Regions from separate parts of the Vibrio sp. 1F263 genome, predicted to be linked through region 2. Evidence: predicted binding sites of a transcription regulator. Region 2 holds the regulator's gene; each other region holds the start of a gene.
The links. Region 2 encodes PurR, which represses purine synthesis genes. Its sites were predicted from a motif close to TNANGNAAACGTTTNCNTNA; they were not measured.
Positions count from the first base shown of each region.

Region 1: the regulator PurR is predicted to act here: its motif matches at 1,679-1,698, upstream of purT (formate-dependent phosphoribosylglycinamide formyltransferase).
Region 3: the regulator PurR is predicted to act here: its motif matches at 1,181-1,200, upstream of glyA (serine hydroxymethyltransferase).
Region 4: the regulator PurR is predicted to act here: its motif matches at 1,521-1,540, upstream of ACED25_RS06640 (NCS2 family permease).

Region 1 is NZ_JBGONI010000004.1:185,721-188,936, forward strand. Features, by position in the region: gene ACED25_RS04425 (thiopurine S-methyltransferase) at 1-235, shown strand, start outside; gene purT (formate-dependent phosphoribosylglycinamide formyltransferase) at 438-1,613, opposite strand; gene cdd (cytidine deaminase) at 1,781-2,668, opposite strand; gene ACED25_RS04440 (LrgB family protein) at 3,026-3,216, opposite strand, start outside.
Region 2 is NZ_JBGONI010000001.1:75,578-78,793, forward strand. Features, by position in the region: gene torD (molecular chaperone TorD) at 1-415, shown strand, start outside; gene purR (HTH-type transcriptional repressor PurR) at 734-1,738, shown strand; cyclic di-GMP riboswitch class I at 1,909-1,994, shown strand; gene ACED25_RS00345 (TfoX/Sxy family DNA transformation protein) at 2,122-2,712, shown strand; gene ACED25_RS00350 (TVP38/TMEM64 family protein) at 2,867-3,216, shown strand, end outside.
Region 3 is NZ_JBGONI010000018.1:23,180-26,395, forward strand. Features, by position in the region: gene treC (alpha,alpha-phosphotrehalase) at 1-125, shown strand, start outside; gene ACED25_RS12865 (YitT family protein) at 306-908, opposite strand; gene glyA (serine hydroxymethyltransferase) at 1,256-2,506, shown strand; gene ACED25_RS12875 (hypothetical protein) at 2,745-3,071, opposite strand.
Region 4 is NZ_JBGONI010000007.1:18,550-21,765, reverse strand. Features, by position in the region: gene ACED25_RS06645 (aminoacyl-histidine dipeptidase) at 1-496, opposite strand, end outside; gene ACED25_RS06640 (NCS2 family permease) at 1,561-2,850, shown strand; gene tet(34) (oxytetracycline resistance phosphoribosyltransferase domain-containing protein Tet(34)) at 2,935-3,216, shown strand, end outside.

The sequences.
Region 1 (3,216 bases), on a different contig from region 2:
GAAGCAACTGTTAAAGCCAGGCGGCAAAATCTTATTGGTGACATTGGATTACGATCAAAGTGAGATGGCAGGGCCTCCGTTTAGCGTACCTAAGCTAGAGATCGAGCAGTTATTTGCAGGTTATAAGCTCACTTTGTTGAATCAAGATATCGCAGATGATGAACACCCTAAGATTGCGAAGAAAGGTTTGTCTCGATTCAGTGAAGAAGTGTACTTGATTGACTCAGACGCTTAAGCGCAGTGAGCTCTCTAGCGAAAAGACCGCTTCAATAAAAAAGATAACACCAACAAAAAGACGGGCTCGATAGCCCGTCTTTTTTATTGTTCAGATTTGAAGTCGTGATTGTTCAGATGTGAGAACGTAATGGTTCAGATCTGAGTTAGTCGTTACCAATTAGTAGTCTAGTTGTCATTAGCTAGAAAATGGTAATTAACAGTTAGTAAATTACTTTTACTTTAGAAGCACTCTCAATTGCATCTTCAATCGCAGTCTCAGTGCTGTTGCGACGAGTCAGCGCCACACCTAGACGACGGCGACCATCGATATCAGGCTTACCAAACAAGCGAACTTGCGTTTGTGGTGCGTCTAGCGCCTCTGTAAGACCTTCAAAACGAATGTTGGTTGAAGTGCCTTGGCCCAGAATAACCGCTGATGCACATGGACCGTATTGCGTGATGGATTTGATCGGCATACCGGTAAACGCGCGTACGTGCAGTGCGAATTCCGATGAGTCTTGAGACATAAGAGTCACTAAGCCAGTATCGTGTGGGCGAGGGGATACTTCGTTGAAGATAACGTGATCGCCTTTAACAAACAGCTCGACACCAAAGATACCGTGACCACCTAGTGCATTAACCACTTGTTCAGCGGTGTATTGCGCTGTTTTAAGTGCGTTGTCTGACATTACTTGTGGCTGCCATGATTCACGGTAATCACCATCTTCTTGACGGTGACCGATAGGCGCACAGAAATGCACACCGTCGACTGCGCGAACGGTCAGTAGCGTGATTTCGTAATCAAAATCGATGAAGCCTTCAACGATCACACGACCTGCACCAGTACGACCACCTTCTTGTGCGTAGTCCCAAGACTTCTGAATGTCTTCTTGTGTTTTGATAACACTTTGACCTTTACCTGAAGAACTCATTACTGGTTTCACAACACAAGGCATACCCACGAATTCAACAGCGGCTGAGAAATCTTCAAAGGTGTCTGCGAAGCGGTAAGGAGACGTGCTTAGTTTTAGCTCTTCTGCGGCTAGACGTCGGATGCCTTCTCGGTTCATCGTTAGCTTGGTTGCATTCGCAGTTGGAACGACATTCAAACCTTGTGCTTCTAGTTCAACTAACTTGCTAGTGGCGATAGCTTCAATTTCAGGAACCACATAATCTGGTTTTTCAAGTTCAATGACTGCTTGCAGTGCATCGCCATCTAACATGTCTAGTACATGGCTACGATGCGCGACTTGCATCGCGGGTGCGTCTGCGTAACGGTCACATGCAATAACTTCCAAGCCTAAACGTTGGCACTCGATAGCAACTTCTTTGCCGAGTTCACCTGAACCTAATAGAAGTACACGAGTAGCATTTTCACGAGTAGCAGTACCAAACATAGAAATTCCTTCCGATCTTTTGAACGATTGATTGAAAACGGGGTGATCATACTTATTTCAATGATAAAAGCAAACGTTTGCGCAAGTTGTTGCGTTAATTACAGGTATAAAAAAAGCAGCCCCGTTAAATAGGGCTGCTTATTTAAAATTTTGTTAATTAGATGTACTTAGATTGCTAAGTAAGTCACTGGAATGTCGGGATTAATCGCTTCTAATGTAGACTGCGTATCCGCTAGGTGACTGATGCTACCTTCGGCAATTTCAACCAACGCTGCACTTTCAATCTGTTCGAAATCGAAGCCAGCCAGTTTAAGTTGAATCAACGCCACTTGTAGAGGAGGTAAGCTCGGGTTGAACGCTGCGTTTTCAGCGTAAGCACCGGTGAAAATCTCACCCGACGTCAATTGCAGTGAAACACCACTTAGGTTTTTGGTGTAAGGCGCATGGCTGCGGTTTAGTGCTGCTAGCGCTTCTACAACAATAGGCGTTGTTTCTTCAGTCGTGTGCTTATGATCAAGCTTAGTCATTAGGCCAGTCGTCACACCTAAGTCAGCAGGGCCGAATGAGTCTGGTAGGTACTCTTGCAGAGACATTTCATCACGTTGTGGAAGCTGAACTTTAAGTTCTTTTGCTGTGGTCAGTTCGTTCATGAATTGACGACAGTGACCACAAGGGCTGAAATTGATTGTGATATCAGAGATACCTTGCTCGCCTTTCATCCAAGCGTGGCTGATTGCAGATTGCTCAGCGTGTACTGTTTGGCCAAGTTGAGCACCAGCAATTTCAAGGTTTGCACCAAAATACAGAGTGCCAGACAAACCACGCACGATTGCACCAACATAAAAGTCAGATAACGGAGCGTAAGAATAGGCTGCGGCAAAAGGAAGTAGCGCAATACGTAGCTCGTCATCCGCTAAACCACTTGCTTGCAGTAGGCTAGCAAATTGTTCTGGAGACAATGTCGCGTCAAAGTTGTCTGCTAATACGATGTCACTCAAAAGTGCTTTGATTGCTGTTGGAGCACTTTCCAGCGCCAGGATAATACGACTGTTCATGTTGAATCCTTAATTGACCTTAGGCTTTAATTCTATGCAATGCTCAGGAATTTTCTGTGACTTTGATCACTACTGCGTTGTTGCTGTTACATTGGTTTGCATAATTAGAGTGAGGTCACAGATGAAATCGATTGCAAGAGTAAAAACTACCATTGATATCGCACTTATTGCTTGAAATTGAGTTTGGTTTGTCAAGTATTGATGAATAAATGAGAGAAAAAAGCCCAAGCTACCACTGAAATAATCAGGTTATGCTTGGGCTTATTGATATCTGTAACGCTTAAAAGTCGCGAACCAGTGAGTTTAGCTATTTACCAACTCATCTATTAGAGCGCGTATAAACTGTAATCAAAGTGGTTAAGAATAGAACCAAACCACGAGCGAAAATATACTCGGTGCAATGATTGAGGTGATAACCCCACAAAGAACCAATGCCAACGAACTGAATGCAGCATCTTCCTGATTCTTTTCAGCACATGTCGCAGTACCTAAAGCGTGAGACACGGTACCCATGGTTAAACCACGCGCGATAGGGCTCTTAATACCAA
Region 2 (3,216 bases):
TGACTTCTGTGACTTATTCTTAAAGACTGATAAACATGGCGCACTTCCTTACGCTTCTATGTATATCGGCCAAACTGGCCTATTGAACGATAAGCCAGCAAAAGATATGGAAGAGATCATGGCTAAACACAACTTAGTGGTTAACCAAGACCTAAAAGAGCCAGCTGACCACATTGCTATCGAACTCGATTTCCTAGGTAATCTAATCATTCGTTCGAACGAAACTGAACTAGAAGAAGAACTAGAGAAATCCTTTGCTGTTCAACAGCAATTTATCGAACAGCAACTGCTTACTTGGGTACCAAAGTTCAACGTTAAATGTCATGACATTGACACATTCGGTTTCTACGCATCAGTCTCATCCCTGCTATTGGCATTCTGTAAATTAGACACTCAATACCTAGCTGGCGAATAAGCTTTTTTTGACGACTCGATAAATAAATTCAATAGAATTGTGACCATTCACCCGGATTTCTGGGTGAATTTTATTGCGAGTAATTTCTAGTCAGTCTAAAATTGTGACCGCAAACGATAAAATATGAAACATTCACGAAATGCTACACTTATTGAAGTTCAGAGCATTTCGGTGTTAAGACAAGCCGCTCAATAGCGGTTTTTTGTTTTTTAGCACTTTAGTACCCAAAGAGCCCTACAAATTTAAGCTCTTAGTTAGGTAGCTTAACGGCTACTTCATTCCGTACTTTGGGAAAGTAGCTTCTAATAGGATAAAAACATGGCCACTATAAAAGATGTCGCACGCTTAGCCGGCGTATCAACAACAACCGTTTCTCACGTAATCAACAAAACTCGCTTTGTTGCTGAAGCGACTCAAGAAAAAGTAAACAAAGCCGTAGACGAACTGAACTATGCGCCAAGTGCCGTTGCTCGTAGTTTGAAGTGCAATACAACCCGCACCATCGGTATGCTAGTGACTCAATCAACTAACCTATTTTTCTCTGAAGTTATCGATGGTGTTGAGAGCTACTGCTACCGTCAAGGTTACACTTTGATCTTGTGCAATACGGGCGGTATCTACGAAAAGCAACGTGACTACATTCGAATGCTTGCAGAGAAACGTGTAGATGGCATCTTAGTTATGTGTTCTGACCTGACTGAAGAACTAAGAGAGATGTTAGACCGTCACGCAGACATCCCTAAAGTTATCATGGACTGGGGCCCTGAAAGCTCTCAGGCTGATAAGATCATCGATAACTCTGAAGAAGGTGGCTACCTAGCAACCAAATACCTCATTGAGCGCGGTCACTCCAAGATTGCATGTTTAAGTGGCCACTTAGACAAAGCAGCGTGTGTTGAACGCATCTCAGGTTACAAGCGCGCACTCAATGAAGCGAAGATTACTGCCGATGAAAATATGATCATCGAAGGCAACTTTGAATGTGACACAGCTGTGATTGCTGCTGACCAAATCATTGAGATGAAAGATCGCCCTACCGCAGTATTCTGTTTTAACGACACGATGGCATTAGGACTGATGAGTCGATTACAAGAAAAAGGCATTCGTATTCCTGAAGATATCTCAGTGATCGGTTACGACAACATAGAATTGGCTGAATACTTCTCTCCACCGTTAACGACGGTTCACCAACCTAAGCGCCGTGTTGGTAAAAATGCATTCGAAATACTACTAGAGCGTATAAAAGACAAAGACCACGAGAAACGCGTCTTCGAAATGCACCCTGAAATTGTTGAGCGAAGTACAGTTAAAACGTTAAATTAATTGATGTAATGAGTTTAGTTTAATCAAGCGCACCTTTAGGTGCGTTTTTTTCCTCAACAAACAAAGTGCACTTGCATGCATAATTCAAAGGTCATTAATTGAAGCAACATCACATTTTGAAATAAGAAGTGTGAGCCTAATTCAACAAAAACTTTATTCTAATAACCCAGTCACGCACAGGGCAAACCACTTGAAAAAGTGGGACGCAAAGCTTCCGGCCTAAACCACTCGTTGGTATGGTAGCGGGGTTACCGATGGCAAAATGCAGTAACTACTAATACTTTAGTAATTTACAGCCTATTGACAATTTAATTGCAACATTTTGCTAATCTCTCGGACCTGCTTATTTGGTGGCGTAGTTCAAATACACCGAGATAAATAACATGGATAAACCGATACTAAAGGACTCAATGAAATTATTTGAGCCCCTAGGAAAAATTAAGTCACGCTCAATGTTTGGTGGATTCGGGCTTTTTGCTGATGACACTATGTTTGCCCTGGTTGTGAATGACCAGTTGCATATACGAGCTGACAAATGCACAACGCAACAATTCGAACAACAAGGATTTCAACCGTACGTCTACAAAAAACGTGGTTTTCCTGTCGTTACTAAATATTTCGCTTTACCTGAAGGCTTATGGCAAGACCAAGAGAAAATCTTGCAGCTTGCGACTACGTCTCTAGGTTTTGCTAAAGAAGAGAAAGCTGAACAATCTTCTGCTAAACCAACTCGACTCAAAGATCTGCCTAACCTTCGACTCGCCACCGAGCGGATGTTGAAAAAGGCAGGGATCGATTCTGTAGAACGTTTATATGAATCTGGCTCTGTAAACGCATTTAACGCCATCAAAGAATCGCACGCGTCTTCTGTCAGTATTGAACTGTTATGGGCCCTAGAAGGCGCGATCAATGGTACACATTGGTCTGTTATACCGCAGCAACGTCGTGAAGAGCTTATCAATCACGTCAATTAACATTGTCAGTGCAAACTATCTAGATAACTAAGCCGCATTTTTGCGGCTTTTTTTATATCTGGTGAAAGTTATTCTATGCTTTGCCTGTCTATCTATACTAATGGTTTACATTGAAAAACTAATGGTATGCATTGAAAATTTAGAGGAAGTATCAATGAGTAAAAAAATGATATTGGGTATTGTGTTGGTCATAACCATCGTCTTGTTAGGCGTCAATTTCGGCCAGTACTTAACGCTTGAAAATGCAAAAGCCCAGCAAGCTGTGTTGAATGACTACATCGAGAGCAATTTCATTGCCGCTGCCGCTATCTACTTTGTCGCGTATGTCATGATTACGGCTTTCTCAATTCCTGGCGCCGCCGTTGTTACACTGTTAGGCGCTGCGCTGTTTGGGTTTTGGAACAGTTTACTACTGGTGTCTTTCGCGAGCGCTATTGGTGCAACCCTCGCCTTCTTAAGTAGCCGTTACTTGTTACGTGACTGGATCCAAACCAAGTTTGGCGA
Region 3 (3,216 bases), on a different contig from region 2:
AACGTTTTGAGATGGCGAAGGCTAAGAGCTTGTTGTCTAATTATCAAGTGAGCGAGAGTTTAGTGGCATCTCATCATCAAGTTTTGCGACCTTACGAGACTCGTATTCTCTTGATTGAAGATTAGCCTCGTTACTATTTCAATAAACCTAATTCTATTCCCCTTAAGAATTAGGCCTCTACAAAGGCTTTGGAGTGCTTCCCAAAGCCTTTTTGTTTTACTGATGTATGGATTAATCGTGCCTCGAGTTTGCTTGCGAAAAACTTGCGTATCGAGTGCCAGTAACGACAGAGCAGGTAATGAACGCTAAGACGCGTAATTCACCGAGTAGCGAGTTGGTTTGTGGTTCATTGCCAATACGATGTTCAATACTGCGGTGCCTAATACAGATACGGTAATCACCCAAGGTGATACAAAGAAGAAGGATGCAAACAGAATACAAGCATCAATGCACATCTGAGTTTTTCCTACTGATATACCGTAGCGGTCTTGGATAAACAAACACAGTACGTTGAAGCCACCCAAGCTTGAGCGATGACGGAATAGGATTAGCATACCTAAGCCCATTAGTAAGCCACCAGCAACAGCACAGTAGATTTCGTTATGAACTTCTAGTGAGATAACTAGGTATAAATGATCGGCAAAAACAGACACTAAAGCGCCAGCAATTGCACTGCTAATGGCAAAGCTACGACCAAATCGTTTCCAAGCTAATAAATAGAATGGACAGTTGGCAACAAAGTACAAAATACCAAAGGTTACAGGTAAGAATTGACTCAAAAGCAGAGCCAAGCCAGTAGTACCACCGGTAAGCAGATTTGCTGACTGTAAAAAGAAGACGCCTAACGCCACTAAAAACGTGCCAGTAAGAATGGCTACCCAATCTTCTTTACGTGAGTGTTTTTCCATCGTTTTTATAATTACCTAACCAATAAAGGCGTGCATAGTAGAGAAAAACCTTAGCTTTCGGTAGCTTGAGGTGCAAAATTAAGGTAAACCTATGTAATCTGCGTTTTACAGGGTGTAAAGCGTAAAATTGACAGTAAGCGTCATCTTTGGTTGGATAAGCTCAATAACCATGATGAATCTTATTTGTGATTATGAAAAAACTGCATGATAAAATTGCAATTAGCTCTTTATGACCTAGATCAAATTATGTAGAATGCGTCACATCAAAACGGTGACGGAAACGTTTGCTTTCGGTCGTTGTGTGGTTTTTTTGAAACTTTCAGTACAATCTGAGTCAGGAGATACAGATGCTTAAGCGTGACATGAACATTGCTGATTACGATGCGGACCTATTCGCAGCTATCCAAGAAGAAACTCTTCGTCAGGAAGAGCACATCGAACTTATCGCTTCAGAAAACTACACAAGCCCACGTGTAATGGAAGCTCAAGGTTCTCAACTTACAAACAAATACGCTGAAGGCTACCCTGGTAAGCGTTACTACGGTGGTTGTGAGTTCGTAGATAAAGTTGAAACTCTAGCAATCGAACGTGCATGTGAACTGTTTGGCGCTCAATACGCGAACGTACAACCTCACTCAGGTTCTCAAGCAAACAACGCTGTATACATGGCACTACTGAATGCTGGCGATACTGTTCTAGGCATGAGCCTAGCGCACGGTGGTCACCTAACTCACGGTTCTCCGGTAAACTTCTCTGGTAAGCTTTACAACATTATCCCTTACGGTATCGATGAAGCAGGTCAAATCGATTACGAAGAGATGGAAGCGCTAGCTATCGAGCACAAACCTAAGATGATCATCGGTGGTTTCTCTGCTTACTCTCAAGTTTGTGACTGGGCGCGCATGCGTGAAATCGCTGACAAAGTAGGTGCTTATTTCTTCGTAGATATGGCGCACGTTGCTGGCCTTATCGCTGCAGGTGTTTACCCTAACCCAGTTCCACACGCTCACGTTGTTACAACAACAACGCACAAAACGCTTGCTGGTCCTCGTGGTGGTCTTATCCTTTCTAACGAAGGCGAAGATCTTTACAAGAAGCTGAACTCAGCAGTATTCCCAGGCGGTCAAGGTGGCCCTCTAATGCACGTTATCGCTGGTAAAGCAGTAGCGTTCAAAGAAGCTCTAGAACCAGAGTTCAAAGAATACCAAGCTCGCGTAGTGGCTAACGCAAAAGCAATGGTTGCTGAATTCTTAGCACGCGGTTACAACATCGTTTCAGGTTCTACAGAGAACCACCTGTTCCTAGTTGATCTAATCGACAAAGACATCACAGGTAAAGAAGCAGATGCAGCACTAGGTTCAGCTAACATCACAGTTAACAAGAACTCAGTACCAAACGATCCACGTAGCCCGTTCGTTACTTCTGGTATCCGTATCGGTTCTCCTTCTATCACTCGTCGCGGTTTCTCAGAAGCAGACGCGAAAGAGCTAGCAGGTTGGATGTGTGACATCCTAGATAACATGGGTGATGAGTCTGTTATCGAAGCAACTAAAGCGAAAGTGTTAGAAATCTGTAAGCGTCTACCTGTTTACGCTTAATTTTTCTGCGTAGTAATTTGAACTTCGTTGTCGAGCATGCTCACTTACATCCGTAAGCTCCGCGTGCTCTCCTAGAATTTCAAACGACTACTTTGAAATTGATTTAAAGGTCCCTTTTGGGGCCTTTTTTGTATCTGTAGGTATGAGATTTAGGTTATCTGAGAATACAGAAAGGCAGGTACTAAAAAGGGTTAATGCTTTCACATCAACCCTTTATTGCTTTCTTGTTGTGTCGCTTCTACTTTTTAATGCTAAGTAGGGTGCCTGACTTACACTTGAAAGAGTAGTAGTGACGGCTTTCGTTGAATTTACCTAAGCCTTCGCCATCACAATAGTCGATGTTGATATCGCGCATAATTTCTAGTGTATCTTCACTGTTTAAGGCAAATTTAGAGCCGTCAGAGCAGACGATACGTACTCTTTCATCATGGCTTACAGAGTAGATATCGACTTCAGTATTACACAGCTCAAAAGAGGCTTCACGGAAGTTGTCTTGTTGAGTATTTGAAGCACAACCTGCGGTAAATACGGCTGCGATAACGGCTAAAAGTCCGAGTCTTTTCATTGTTAGTCCTTCGATATCATCGAATTTGGTGATGAGTTTTATATGCTGTTTGGAGTAGCCTATACAACAACACGCTTTGATTCAAGGCGCGTTCGCTGACTCTAGGATATAAAAGTATAGGCGCAACCAGATAATTTCTAATAAG
Region 4 (3,216 bases), on a different contig from region 2:
CTTCTAACCAACCCGCTTCAAGACCGAAAGCACCAGTCATGCCTGCTTCTTCATCTACGGTAAGTAGAACTTCGATAGGGCCGTGTTGGATTTCGTTCGAAGCCAGAACCGCTAGGCAAGAAGCCATGCCCATGCCGTTATCAGCGCCAAGCGTTGTGCCTTTCGCTGTAACCCACTCACCATCAATGTATGGTTGGATTGGATCTTTAGCGAAGTCATGAACTGTGTCTTCGTTCTTTTGTGGAACCATATCGATGTGAGCTTGCAGCACGACACCTTTTTTGTTTTCCATACCCGCCGTTGCAGGCTTTTTGATGAATACGTTACCCGTTGGGTCACGACGTACATCTAGGCCTTGCTCTGTTGCCCAAGCAATAATGTATTGAGCAAGTTCTTCTTCATGTTTCGAAGGGTGCGGGATTGAACAAATTTTATCGAAAAACTGCCAAATAGGGGCAGGGGACAATTTACTGATCTCAGAATGGAATTCAGACACGGATGACTCCTTTTTTATTTGATAACCATATATTTAGGTTTTGTAATGGCAAAAAACTAGAACAAAAATCTAAAATATGGGTCTGTTTTGATGGCAACAGCATACCACTTGAGCGTTTTGACGAGTAGCGGTTCTAAACCTCAAATAGCTCAAATTTTGAAAGCGATCTTGTCTATCTGATCATAAATAAGCGCGTTGATGCTTATAAACGGCACAGGCAAACGTTTGTTTAATTCTATTTTGTAATTTAATTACAAAAATGAGTTTGTAACATAACCGCAAATAGCCAAAAGTGTGACGCATAGCAAAAAATGCTTGTAATCTTTTTTCTTTAGGGTATATTAATAACCAACTTCTGAAGTGAAGAGTAAATGCTCAAAGGATGAGTCCGTTTTATCGCCTCCAAGGAACCGAGAAATCAAATTCGTTTTTTATTGATTTATTAAGGTGATAGTTATGAAAGGTTTACCATCTGCAATGTTCTGGATTAACAGCTCTGTTTACACTAGCAACTTTGCATACCCTACAAGCTTTGGTTACTAATACCACAAGCATGTAACTCGAACAGTTTTGTTCACCCCTATATATTGGAATTATTTTACAGCCCTTTTGGTTGACAGATTCTACCGCCACTCAGTTTTGAGTGGCGTTTTTTTTGCCTGCTACTTTTCCAAACCGCTTTCGCTTATCACTTTTCCTGCTGTTCTGCGTGGTTGTTTTTTAAACGCCGAAATATCAATTTGCGCCTTATTACTGATCCTGTTGAAAAATACATAACTATTGTGGGTTTGAATTCGGAATTTATTAGCTAGATTCTCAATGAAAATAACTGATGGTTTAAAAAATGGCCAAGTACTTTCATCGTATTTATCTTACTTATCTTATTGTTTTTAATCGTTACTTTATCTTTCAATCTTCATTTTTAATCGCTCTGTTTCATACTGCATTCTGATAAAGATCGATTAGAGCCTTAATTCTATCTGGAATTTGTTATTTGATAACTTTATAATCCACAGCCAATCGATTACGCAACCGTTTACTTTTTACCCTTATAGGATTCGATAATGTTCGAAAAGCTATTCAAACTCAGTGAAAATGGCACCAATGTGCGCACTGAAATCATCGCAGGTCTAACAACCTTCCTAACAATGGCTTACATCATTTTTGTAAACCCAATGATTCTAGCTGATGCTGGTATGGACCATGGCGCTGTATTTGTAGCAACCTGTTTAGCAGCTGCTATTGGCTGTTTCATCATGGGCTTTGTTGCTAACTACCCAATTGCTCAAGCTCCAGGCATGGGTTTGAATGCATTCTTTACCTACGCTGTTGTAATGGGGATGGGTTATACGTGGCAAGTTGCTCTGGCAGCGGTTTTCGTATCGGGCGTGATCTTCATCTTCTTAAGCATCTTTAAGATCCGTGAATGGATTATCAACTCGATCCCAATGTCTCTGCGTGTTGGTATCTCTGCAGGTATCGGTCTTTTCCTAGCGTTTATTGCTCTTAGCAATGCAGGCATCGTTGTTTCTAACCCAGCAACGAAAGTTTCACTGGGCGACATTACCGCGATTGCTCCTATCCTAGGTGCGCTTGGTTTCTTCCTTACGATTGCTCTTGTTCACCGTGGTGTAAAAGGTGCAGTGATGATTGCTATTCTAGCTATCACAGCTGTTGGTATTGCTATTGGTGACGTTCAATACGGCGGCATCATGTCGACACCACCAAGTCTTGCACCGACATTCATGCAGCTTGATTTCTCTGCTGTATTTGAAATAGGTATGATTTCAGTAGTATTCGCTTTCTTGTTCGTCGATTTATTCGATACAGCGGGCACTCTGGTTGGTGTTGCAACGAAAGCAAACCTAATCAAAGAAGACGGCAAATTGCCGCGCTTAAACAAAGCACTGCTTGCTGACTCTACAGCAACATCTATTGGTGCATTGTTAGGTACATCAAACACAACCTCTTACGTTGAGAGTGTTGCGGGTGTAGCAGAGGGCGGTCGTACTGGTCTAACAGCGGTTGTTGTTGGTATCTTGTTCCTACTGGCTCTTTTCTTCTCACCGCTTGCAGGTATGATTCCAGCCTACGCAACATCAGGTGCATTGTTCTATGTAGCAATTTTGATGATGTCTGGCCTAGTTGGTATTGATTGGCGTGATCTTACGGAAGCAGCCCCAGTCGTGGTAACATGTCTGCTTATGCCGTTGACATACTCTATCGCTGAGGGTATCTCACTAGGCTTCATCGCTTACGCTGCAATTAAGCTGCTAAGTGGTAAAGGTCGCGACGTTTCACCTGCTGTGTGGGTAATGTCGGCTATCTTTATTCTTAAATATACTTTCGCTTAATCGTCTAGATTTCTGCTTAATCGCTGAAGAGGCTATGTTTGAAGTAGCCTCTAATAACATGACAAAATTATTAGGTTTTATACTATGAGCAACAAATTCGTTATCACTTGGGACAACATGCAGACTTACTGTCGTCAACTTGCTGAAAAGCAAATGCCAGCAGAGCAGTGGAAAGGCATCTGGGCAGTGAGCCGTGGTGGTTTGGTTCCTGGTGCAATCTTGGCTCGTGAGCTAGGTATTCGTCACGTAGATACGATTTGTATTTCTAGCTACGACCACGATCACCAACGTGATATGACAGTCGTTAAAGCACCTGAAGGTGACGGCGAAGGCTTCCTAATCGTTGAAGACTTGGTTGATAGTGGT